3 linked regions of the Puniceibacterium sp. IMCC21224 genome follow. The protein of the gene in region 1 binds, or shares a complex with, the protein of each later gene. Links are inferred from orthologs where the notes say so. Each region holds a gene or a part of one and is shown in the gene's direction. Other genes may lie near its edges.

The links. Proteins that work in one complex are often made in the same cells at the same time.
Region 2: the proteins of IMCC21224_RS08925 (region 1) and eno are in contact, whole or in part, in a solved structure (PDB 2FYM), measured with the Escherichia coli proteins. The link is inferred for Puniceibacterium sp. IMCC21224 from one-to-one orthologs.
Region 3: the proteins of IMCC21224_RS08925 (region 1) and pnp are in contact, whole or in part, in a cryo-EM structure (PDB 9QH0), measured with the Escherichia coli proteins. The link is inferred for Puniceibacterium sp. IMCC21224 from one-to-one orthologs.

What each region holds. Positions count from the first base shown.
Region 1 is NZ_LDPY01000001.1:1,942,501-1,946,146, forward strand. What follows is about bases 13-3,588. They hold IMCC21224_RS08925 (ribonuclease E/G), read left to right. Parts: upstream 13-409; coding sequence 410-3,388; downstream 3,389-3,588. Other genes in these bases: IMCC21224_RS08930 (sulfurtransferase TusA family protein), read right to left, coding at 3,496-3,588. In the rest of the region: more of IMCC21224_RS08930, read right to left, coding at 3,589-3,646. UniProt on the Escherichia coli protein: Endoribonuclease that plays a central role in RNA processing and decay. Required for the maturation of 5S and 16S rRNAs and the majority of tRNAs. Also involved in the degradation of most mRNAs.
Region 2 is NZ_LDPY01000001.1:2,303,594-2,306,572, forward strand. The notes cover bases 41-2,949. They hold eno (phosphopyruvate hydratase), read left to right. Parts: upstream 41-812; coding sequence 813-2,087; downstream 2,088-2,949. Other genes in these bases: IMCC21224_RS10630 (Fur family transcriptional regulator), read left to right, coding at 284-697; IMCC21224_RS10640 (GNAT family N-acetyltransferase), read left to right, coding at 2,133-2,654; ccmE (cytochrome c maturation protein CcmE), read right to left, coding at 2,670-2,949. Also shown: more of ccmE, read right to left, coding at 2,950-2,979. UniProt on the Escherichia coli protein: Catalyzes the reversible conversion of 2-phosphoglycerate (2-PG) into phosphoenolpyruvate (PEP). It is essential for the degradation of carbohydrates via glycolysis.
Region 3 is NZ_LDPY01000001.1:3,851,470-3,854,476, reverse strand. The notes cover bases 41-2,977. They hold pnp (polyribonucleotide nucleotidyltransferase), read left to right. Parts: upstream 41-405; coding sequence 406-2,550; downstream 2,551-2,977. Other genes in these bases: IMCC21224_RS17950 (transglutaminase-like domain-containing protein), read right to left, coding at 2,638-2,977. Also shown: more of IMCC21224_RS17950, read right to left, coding at 2,978-3,007. UniProt on the Escherichia coli protein: Involved in mRNA degradation. Catalyzes the phosphorolysis of single-stranded polyribonucleotides processively in the 3'- to 5'-direction. Also involved, along with RNase II, in tRNA processing.

The sequences.
Region 1 (3,646 bases):
CGTGTTTTCGACTTTTCGACGCAGACGGCGATTGCCCATTGTCATCCGCCCGCCGCTGGCTTTATGCTTGTCCACAGGATTTTGCATTATGGTGCAGGCCGCACAAGTTTCGCTGGACAGACACGGGGCAGGACATCCTGACCGCTGGACAGACCTATCAGGCCGCAAGGCCGCCAAATTCGCCCGGCTGCTGCAATGCATCAGGCATCACATGGGCGCAACCGGATCACGATCTTGGTTTGCGTCGGAGAAGAACCGCGATGAAGCGCGCCACCTTTGAGAGGCAATACGCCATGGACCCCGGGTCCGTGCATGCCCGTGCGCCTTTGTTCGCCCAGACAAGTCACCACCTTTCCGCGTCGCGCCCCTTTCTAAGGTCCGGCGCGCGTCTGGTGTGCAAACGGAAAACATGCCCAAGAAAATGCTTATCGACGCCACCCACGCGGAAGAAACCCGCGTTGTGGTGGTGGATGGAAACAAGGTCGAGGAATTCGATTTTGAATCTGAAAACAAACGCCAGCTCGCTGGTAACATCTACCTTGCCAAGGTAACCCGGGTCGAACCGTCGCTTCAGGCCGCGTTTGTCGATTACGGCGGAAACCGCCACGGTTTTCTGGCTTTTTCGGAAATCCACACCGATTATTATCAGATCCCCATTGCCGACCGTCAGGCGTTGATGGAGGAGGAGCAGGCCTATGCCGAAGCTCAGAATCGCGACGAGGACGAGGAAAAGCCGAAAGCCCGCTCGCGCAGCCGTTCCAGGTCGCGCAGTACCACCAAACCCGCCAGCACCACGAGTGATGACAAGACCACGACACAGGATGTCGCGGAAGAAATCACCGGGATGGAGACCATCGATCTGGACGACGATGTCGCCGCCGATGACGAAGGACTGTCGCCGATGGAGACGGTGGCCGACACCCCCGTCGCTGAGCCTGCAGATAATCCTTCGCAAGAGAGTAATGCTGCAGACGAGAGCGCCTCTGTGGCGGACGAGTCTCAGGCTGAAGCATCCGAGGGGGATGCCGCCAGCCCATCTGCTGATCCTTCGGCACGGGATGAAAGCATCGAGTCGGTCGCGGATGACGACACCGAAGAGGATCTTCGCCCGGTGCGCAAACCGCGCCCGCGTCGCTACAAGATTCAGGAAGTCATCAAGGTTCGCCAGATCCTGCTGGTGCAGGTCGTCAAGGAAGAGCGTGGCAACAAAGGCGCCGCACTGACCACTTACCTCAGCCTTGCCGGTCGCTACTGCGTCCTGATGCCCAACACGGCCCGTGGCGGCGGTATCAGCCGCAAGATCACCAATGCCGCTGATCGCTCCAAGCTCAAGGAAATTGCCCAGAGCATCGAAGTCCCCAAAGGTGCCGGCCTGATCGTGCGCACCGCCGGTGCCAAGCGCACCAAGACCGAGATCAAGCGCGACTACGAATACCTCCAGCGCCTATGGGAACAGATCCGCGAATTGACACTGAAGAGCATCGCGCCTGCCAAGATTTATGAAGAAGGCGACCTGATCAAGCGCTCGATCCGCGATCTCTATAACCGTGATATCGACGAGGTCTTTGTCGAGGGCGAACGCGGCTACCGCATCGCCAAGGACTTTATGAAGATGATCATGCCGTCGCATGCCGTCAACGTGAAGCATTACCGCGAGTCGATGCCGCTGTTCGCGCGTTATCAGGTGGAAAGCTATCTCAGCTCGATGTTCAACCCGACGGTGCAGTTGAAATCCGGCGGCTACATCGTGATCGGTGTGACTGAGGCGCTTGTGGCGATCGACGTCAACTCGGGTCGCGCCACCAAGGAAGGTTCGATCGAGGATACCGCGACCAAGACCAACCTGGAAGCCGCCGAAGAGGTCGCACGACAGTTGCGTTTGCGCGATTTAGCTGGTCTGATCGTTATCGATTTCATCGACATGGACGAGCGCAAGAACAACCTCGCCGTCGAGAAAAAGATCAAGGACAAGCTCAAGACCGACCGCGCCCGCATCCAGGTTGGTCGCATCAGCGGTTTTGGTCTGCTTGAAATGTCGCGCCAGCGTCTGCGCCCCGGCATGATCGAGGCGACCACCGCACCATGCCCGTCTTGCCATGGTACGGGTCTCATTCGGTCGGACGACAACCTTGCCCTGCAAGTGCTGCGTCAGATCGAAGAGGAAGGTGTGCGCAAGCGGTCGCGTGAGGTGCTGATCAAATGCCCGGTCGGTATCGCCAATTATCTAATGAACCAGAAGCGTGAGCACATCGCTCAGATCGAACTGCGTTACGGTATGGCCGTGCGGATCGAAGGCGATCCGCATCTGGTCAGCCCGGATTTCTCGATGGAGAAGTTCAAGACTGCGACCCGCTCGGTCCCCGAAGTGTCAGCGCATGTTGTGTCGGTCGACACCTCGCTGATGGATCAGATCGACGAAGACAACAACTATGACGACGATGACGTGCCGGACGCCGAACTGGTCAGCGAAGAGCTCGAGGCTGAGACCGCGAATGAAACCGGTTCCGTGGCCCAGGACGCCAATGGCGACGAAGGCAAACCCAAAAAACGTCGCCGTCGGCGGCGTCGCAGTCGTGGCAAGTCGGCTCAGGAGGGGGATGACGCGTCGAATGCGGACGAGTCCGGATCGGACGCGCCCGAGGCTGATCAACCCGCAACGGCAGATGTCGCGTCTGAGGAAACCCCTGCGGCGGATACCGGGCCGGTTGAGGCGCCGACTGAGGCTGTTGAACCGGTCGCAGAGCCCGAAGTAAAGCAGGCAGAGCCAGTAGCGGAAGAAGAGGCGCCAAAGCCGAAACCCCGGACACGGTCGCGGTCGCGTAAAAAGCCGGTTGCGGCAGAAGATGCAACACCAGACGAGGTGACTGCCAGCGGCGAGGTTGACGATGCACCCGCGGCCAAGCCGAAGCCAAAGCCGCGCACGCGCAGAAGCAAGAAAGCCGCTGAGCCCGTTGTTGAGCCAGTCGCGGAGATTGCAGTGGACGCGACCACAGAGCAACCGGCGATAACTTCCTCCGAAGAGCTGGTGCGCGTCGAGGCGGATGACGTTCAAAAGCCAGAGCCGGTGGCAGAAGTGTCGGCAGATCCCATTGCCGAGGCTGCGCCGGAACCCGTCCCTGAGGCGGCATCCGACCCGGTCGTCGAGTCCGAGCCGACGACGCAGACCAAAGCCGACCCTGAACCGGTTATGCAACCCACAGCTGATGCAGCGCCAGTAGTCGACGCGGATGCGGCCCCGGAACCTGCGGCCCCGGAACCTGCGGGCGCGACTCCTGAACCGGCGGTCGCAGAGGCGGAACCTGACAGAGAGCTTGAGGCGGCTGAGGTCAGCGACGAGGCAGACGACACCAAGCCGAAGAAACGCGGCTGGTGGTCGATGGGACGCTAAGACGCGCCAAGAGCGATTCAAAAAACGCCCCGGCACTGTGTCCGGGGCGTTTTTGCATTCTGCGAGTGTTGTTTTGCGCAACCCTCTCGCGCGGCGGGAATGAGCTGTCAGCCGCCTTTGCGAATGATCCAGACCGTGTCGGTCCCGTCCTGGGTGCTGCTGTCCAGTGCATGACCTGCCTCGGCGCAGAAATGCGGGACGTCAATCACTGCGGCGGGATCATCGGTCCGCAGTCGCAGGGTGTCGCCGCCCGGCAGT
Region 2 (2,979 bases), 360 kb from region 1 along the record:
TCCGTCAGGTGGAGAGGCACAGAACCGGTATCGGGCCGATTGCCCATATACCGTTGCACCCCATGCCCCACGCGTGATTTTGGAAGCAAACGCGGTCTCCGTGACCCACGGTGCATGCTGCACCGGTCAATCTGCTCACGCGGCAGAAGAGATCCGTTGAAGGCCACATGACCCGTGCCCGACCATAAGTCAAGCCAAGAGACAGTGACTCTGACGCATTTGTGGTGTTGGCCTCACCCCTCAGGAGTCGCTAAACCAGTAAAACGACGCGCGCGAGGATTCCATGACCGACACCATCACCAGCCGTTGCGAAGCCAATGGCCTGCGCATGACCGAACAGCGCAGAACCATTGCGCAGGTTCTGGAAGAGGCAACCGATCATCCGGATGTCGAGGAACTTTATGCCCGCGCTTCGGCACGTGATGACCGGATCTCGATTGCCACGGTTTACCGCACGGTCAAGCTGTTTGAAGAGGCCGGGATCCTTGAACGGGTTGAATTCGGTGACGGGCGCGCGCGTTACGAGGATGCAGAACGCGAACACCATGACCACCTGATCGACATGCATTCGGGCAAGGTGATCGAATTCGTCGACCCCGAGATCGAGGCGCTTCAGGAACGGATAGCGCGCAAGCTCGGCTATACCCTCAAGGGGCACCGGATGGAACTGTATGGTGTTCCTCTCAAGAAACCCTGAATCGCCACGAAATGAAGGCGCGCACGCGCCCTGTTAGCGCTAACCGTCCAGTTTACTTTCCGTTGCGGCCTGCTATACGAAATCTAACGCTCAGACATCCAAAAGGGACGATCCCATGAGTACTATCATCGACATCCACGCCCGCGAAATCCTTGACAGCCGGGGCAACCCCACAGTCGAAGTTGACGTGACACTCGAAGACGGAACCATGGGCCGGGCGGCTGTGCCGTCGGGTGCGTCAACCGGCGCCTACGAGGCGAACGAACGCCGCGACGGCGACAAATCGCGCTATATGGGCAAAGGCGTGCTCGAGGCTGTCGCCGCCGTGAATGGCGAGATCGCCGAGGAACTTCTGGGCATGGATGCCACCGAACAGGTCGCCATTGACTTGTCGATGATCGAACTTGACGGCACCGACACCAAATCCCGCCTTGGTGCCAATGCTATCCTGGGCGTCTCGCTTGCTGCGGCAAAGGCCGCCGCCGAATTTAACGGGCTGCCGCTATTTCGCTATGTTGGCGGCACGTCGGCGCGCATGCTTCCGGTGCCGATGATGAACATCATCAACGGCGGCGAACATGCTGACAACCCGATCGATATTCAGGAATTCATGATCATGCCTGTGGCCGCCGCGAACATTCGCGAAGCGGTGCGCATGGGCTCTGAGGTGTTCCACACGCTGAAAAAGGAACTGTCCGCCGCTGGTCTGTCCACAGGTATCGGCGACGAAGGTGGCTTTGCCCCGAACCTTAGCTCTACCCGTGATGCGCTCGATTTCATTTTGAAATCCATCGAAAAGGCGGGCTACAAGCCGGGTGAGGAAATTTACCTCGCGCTGGATTGCGCCGCGACCGAATATTACAAGGGCGGCAAGTACGAGATGAAGGGCGAAGGCAAATCGCTGACGTCCGACGAAAACGTGGCATACCTCGCACAGCTCTGCGCCGACTACCCGATCATCTCGATCGAGGATGGCATGTCCGAGGATGACTGGGATGGCTGGAAGGCACTGACCGACGCACTGGGTGACAAGATCCAGCTGGTGGGTGACGATCTGTTCGTGACTAATCCGGCCCGTCTGGCGATGGGAATCGAGAAGGGCTGTGCCAACTCCATGCTGGTCAAGGTCAACCAGATTGGCACCCTGACCGAGACGCTAAAGGCGGTAGACATGGCCCATCGCGCCCGCATGACCAACGTGATGTCGCACCGTTCCGGTGAAACCGAAGATGCCACCATCGCCGACCTCGCCGTGGCCACCAACTGCGGCCAGATCAAAACCGGTTCTCTGGCCCGCTCTGACCGGCTGGCCAAATATAATCAGCTGATCCGAATCGAAGAGATGCTGGGAGAAACGGCTGAATTTGCTGGAAAATCCATTCTCAAGTAAAGTGAGTGCGCGCGGGCAGTCGTTCGCGCGCCTAACCTGCCCACGATGACAAATCCCTTAATCCACGCGGCGCAAAGCGACACCGAACTGGCCGCCGTACGTGAGCTGTGCTGGCGATACCGTGCGCATCTGCTTACCCATGACGGTGCGATGCGCGTGCTGACGGACACGTTTTATCCGGAACACGACTATGCGTCCCTGCTGACCCGGATCGACGAGGAACATGCGCCACCTGACGGGGCGCTATTGCTCGCCAGCTCTGGAACCCAATTTTTGGGCTGTGGGATGTACCGCCGGTTTGATGCCACGAGTTGCGAGATCAAGCGCGTCTATGTCGATGATGCGGCGCGGGGAATGGGGTTGGGACGTGCGCTGATGCAGGCACTTTTGGATCAGGCGCGGGTCGCGGGCTATACGACTGCGCGGCTCGATACGATGAAGTCACTTTTGGGGGCACGGGCGCTTTATAATACCCTCGGGTTTCGCGAAACCGGACCGTACTATGATGTCCCAGATGTCGCGCGCGGCCATCTCTGTTATTTTGAGTATGATCTGACCCTCGACTGAGCGGGTCAAAAGGGCTCAGCTGCCCGGCTTTGGCGCAGGTTCCTGATATATGCCCTGCTCTTTGAGGGCGTCTATCACCTCTTTCGGCATATATGTCTCATCGTGTTTGGCAAGGATTTCAGTGGCTTCAAAGGTTCCGTTCACGTATCGACCTGTGCCAACCATCCCCTGTTTCTCATCAAAAAGATCAGGCAGCACACCCGAATAGACCACAGGCACCGAAGCACCGCCGTCCGTCACAATGAACCGGATCTCGGCCCCCTGACCGCGCAGGAGCGACCCTTCTTCAACCAGCCCTCCAATGCGAAACACCTCGGATGGGCTC
Region 3 (3,007 bases), 1.9 Mb from region 1 along the record:
GAAGGAGAGTTCAGAGATCTTACGTACATTTAGACAAACTCGCGTAAAATCGCAGCGGAATAAAGGTAAGGTCGGGCAAACATTGTGTCATCTTGACGGCTGCGGTGCGACTGCCCTTTCCTGAGGTTGTTTCAGACGGTTGCTGCGTTCGGGTTGCGCTTTCGCCGAATGGTTTGGTGATCAAGCTGTCAGCTGCCAATGGCCGGACGCGGCAGATGTGCTGATTTCGCTGCCACCTTACCTGTTTCAAATCCCCCCAATCTGCTGTAAGGGCCAGCCATCTGAGACGTGGCGCGCGGGTCCCCGCGCCGTGAGAGAAATGATGATGGGGTCGGCGGCAATGGGGCCGCCATTTGGAACGGGAGACCCGGAGGGCCGGGCTTGCTCCCTTACAGGATACGCTAGATGTTCAACGTTACGACGAAATCCATGCAGTGGGGCGAAGAGACGCTGACACTGGAAACGGGCAAGGTTGCCCGTCAGGCCGACGGTTCGGTTATCGCCACTCTGGGCGAAACCTCTGTCATGGCCAACGTGACCTTTGCCAAAAAGGCAAAGGAAGGTCAGGACTTTTTCCCGCTGACCGTCCACTACCAAGAGAAATACTATGCCGCCGGTAAAGTGCCGGGTGGGTTCTTCAAGCGCGAGGCGCGCCCGACCGAGAAAGAGACGCTGACCGCGCGTCTGATCGACCGTCCGATCCGCCCGCTGTTCGTACCCGGCTTCAAGAACGAAGTTTTGGTGATGTGCACCGTACTGTCCCACGATCTGGTCAATGACCCGGACATGGTTGCGATGATCGCTGCCTCGGCCGCACTGACGATTTCGGGCGCACCGTTCCGGGGGCCAATCGCCGGCTGCCGCGTGGGTTATGAGGGTGGCAACTACATCCTGAACCCCGAAATCGACGACATGCACAAGCTCAAGGACAACCCCGATCAGCGCCTTGATCTGGTTGTCGCCGGCACCAAAGACGCCGTGATGATGGTCGAATCCGAAGCGTACGAGCTTACCGAAGAGGAAATGCTGGGTGCGGTGAAATTCGCCCACGAGCAGATCCAGCCGGTTGTAGACCTGATCATCGACTTGGCCGAAGCCTGCGCGAAAGAGCCGTTCGATTTCCAGCCTGCCGATTATTCCGACCTGTTCGCGGCTGTCAAAGCCGCAGGCGAAGACAAGATCCGCGCCGCTTACGCGATCATGGACAAGCAGGAGCGCACAACCGCCCTGTCCAACGCCAAGACCGCCATCAAGGACGCCCTGACCGAAGAGCAGCAGGCGGACGAGAACCTCGGCACCGCCATGAAGAAGCTCGAAGCGTCGGTTCTGCGCGGTGACGTGGTCAAATCCGGCAAGCGGATCGATGGTCGCGCTCTCGATACCATCCGTCCCATCGTTTGTGAAACCGGCCTGCTGCCGCGTACGCATGGTTCGGCTCTGTTCACCCGTGGTGAAACGCAGGGTCTGGTTGTGACCACGCTGGGCACCGGCGACGATGAGCAGATGATCGACAGCCTGCAGGGCATGTACAAGTCGAACTTTCTGCTGCACTATAACTTCCCCCCCTATTCGGTTGGCGAAGCGGGTCGCGTGGGCCCTCCGGGTCGTCGTGAAATCGGCCATGGTAAACTTGCCTGGCGCGCGCTTCAGGCGGTTCTGCCTGCGGCCACCGATTTCCCCTACACCATCCGCGTGGTGTCCGAGATCACCGAATCCAACGGCTCCAGCTCGATGGCGTCGGTCTGCGGTGGATCGCTGTCGATGATGGATGCAGGTGTGCCGCTGAAATCCGCCGTGGCTGGTGTGGCCATGGGTCTGATCCTCGAAGAGGACGGATCCTACGCGGTTCTGTCCGACATCCTGGGCGACGAGGATCACCTCGGCGACATGGACTTCAAGGTTGCAGGTACCGAAAACGGTATCACGTCGTTGCAGATGGACATCAAGATCGCTGGCATCACGCCCGAGATCATGGAAAAGGCACTGGCGCAGGCCAAGGCCGGTCGTCTGCACATCCTGGGTGAAATGTCCAAAGCTCTGACCGGCGCGCAGGAATTCAGCGTTCACGCACCGCGCATCGAGACGATGCAGATACCCACCGACAAGATCCGTGAAGTCATCGGATCGGGCGGCAAGGTCATCCGCGAGATCGTCGAAGTGTCGGGTGCCAAGGTCGATATCAATGACGAAGGCATCATCAAGATCGCCTCGCCCAACGGCGAAGCCATCAAGAAAGCCTACGACATGATCTGGTCCATCGTAGCCGAGCCCGAAGAGGGTCAGGTCTATGACGGCAAGGTCGTGAAGATCGTCGATTTTGGCGCCTTCGTGAACTTCTTTGGCAAACGTGACGGTCTGGTGCACGTGTCCCAGATCGAAAACCGCCGCCTGAACCATCCGTCGGATGTGCTCAAGGAAGGTCAGGACGTAAAGGTCAAGCTGCTGGGCTTTGATGATCGCGGCAAGGTTCGCCTGTCGATGAAGGTCGTCAACCAGGAGACCGGCGTCGAGATGACCGCCGAAGAGCAGAAAGAAGCCGCCGAAAGCTGATCGGCTTCAACATATGAAAACGAAAAAGCCCCCGCCGTTACGCGGGGGCTTTTTTGTTCAGGGTCATCCCAAGGAACTTGCGGTGCGTTAGACTTCCTGAGCGGCGATCGAATAGACAAAGCTCGCCGGGTCGAGTTCGTCTCGGCGTATCCCGCCAATTTCGGCCTGCGGGTACATCAGGAATGGTAGGCGGTCCGCGTCCGATCCGGGCAAGTCGACGTCATGGGCAAAGTTCAAGGCGACCCAGTTGCCTTCCCAGGCGCCGAACAGTTCGTCGCGGACATCCTGCACTTCGGGATCGCCCAGCGACAGCGTCTTGGGTGGTTCTTCGAGCACGACCTTTCGCACATCTGCCGGATCGACCGGCACCCAGCCGTGGCCTTCCAGAAATACGTCCGCGCGGCAGTGCTGTGCCTTGGTGATGTCGCTCGACCCCGCGCCAAGGCTCTTGTAGCCA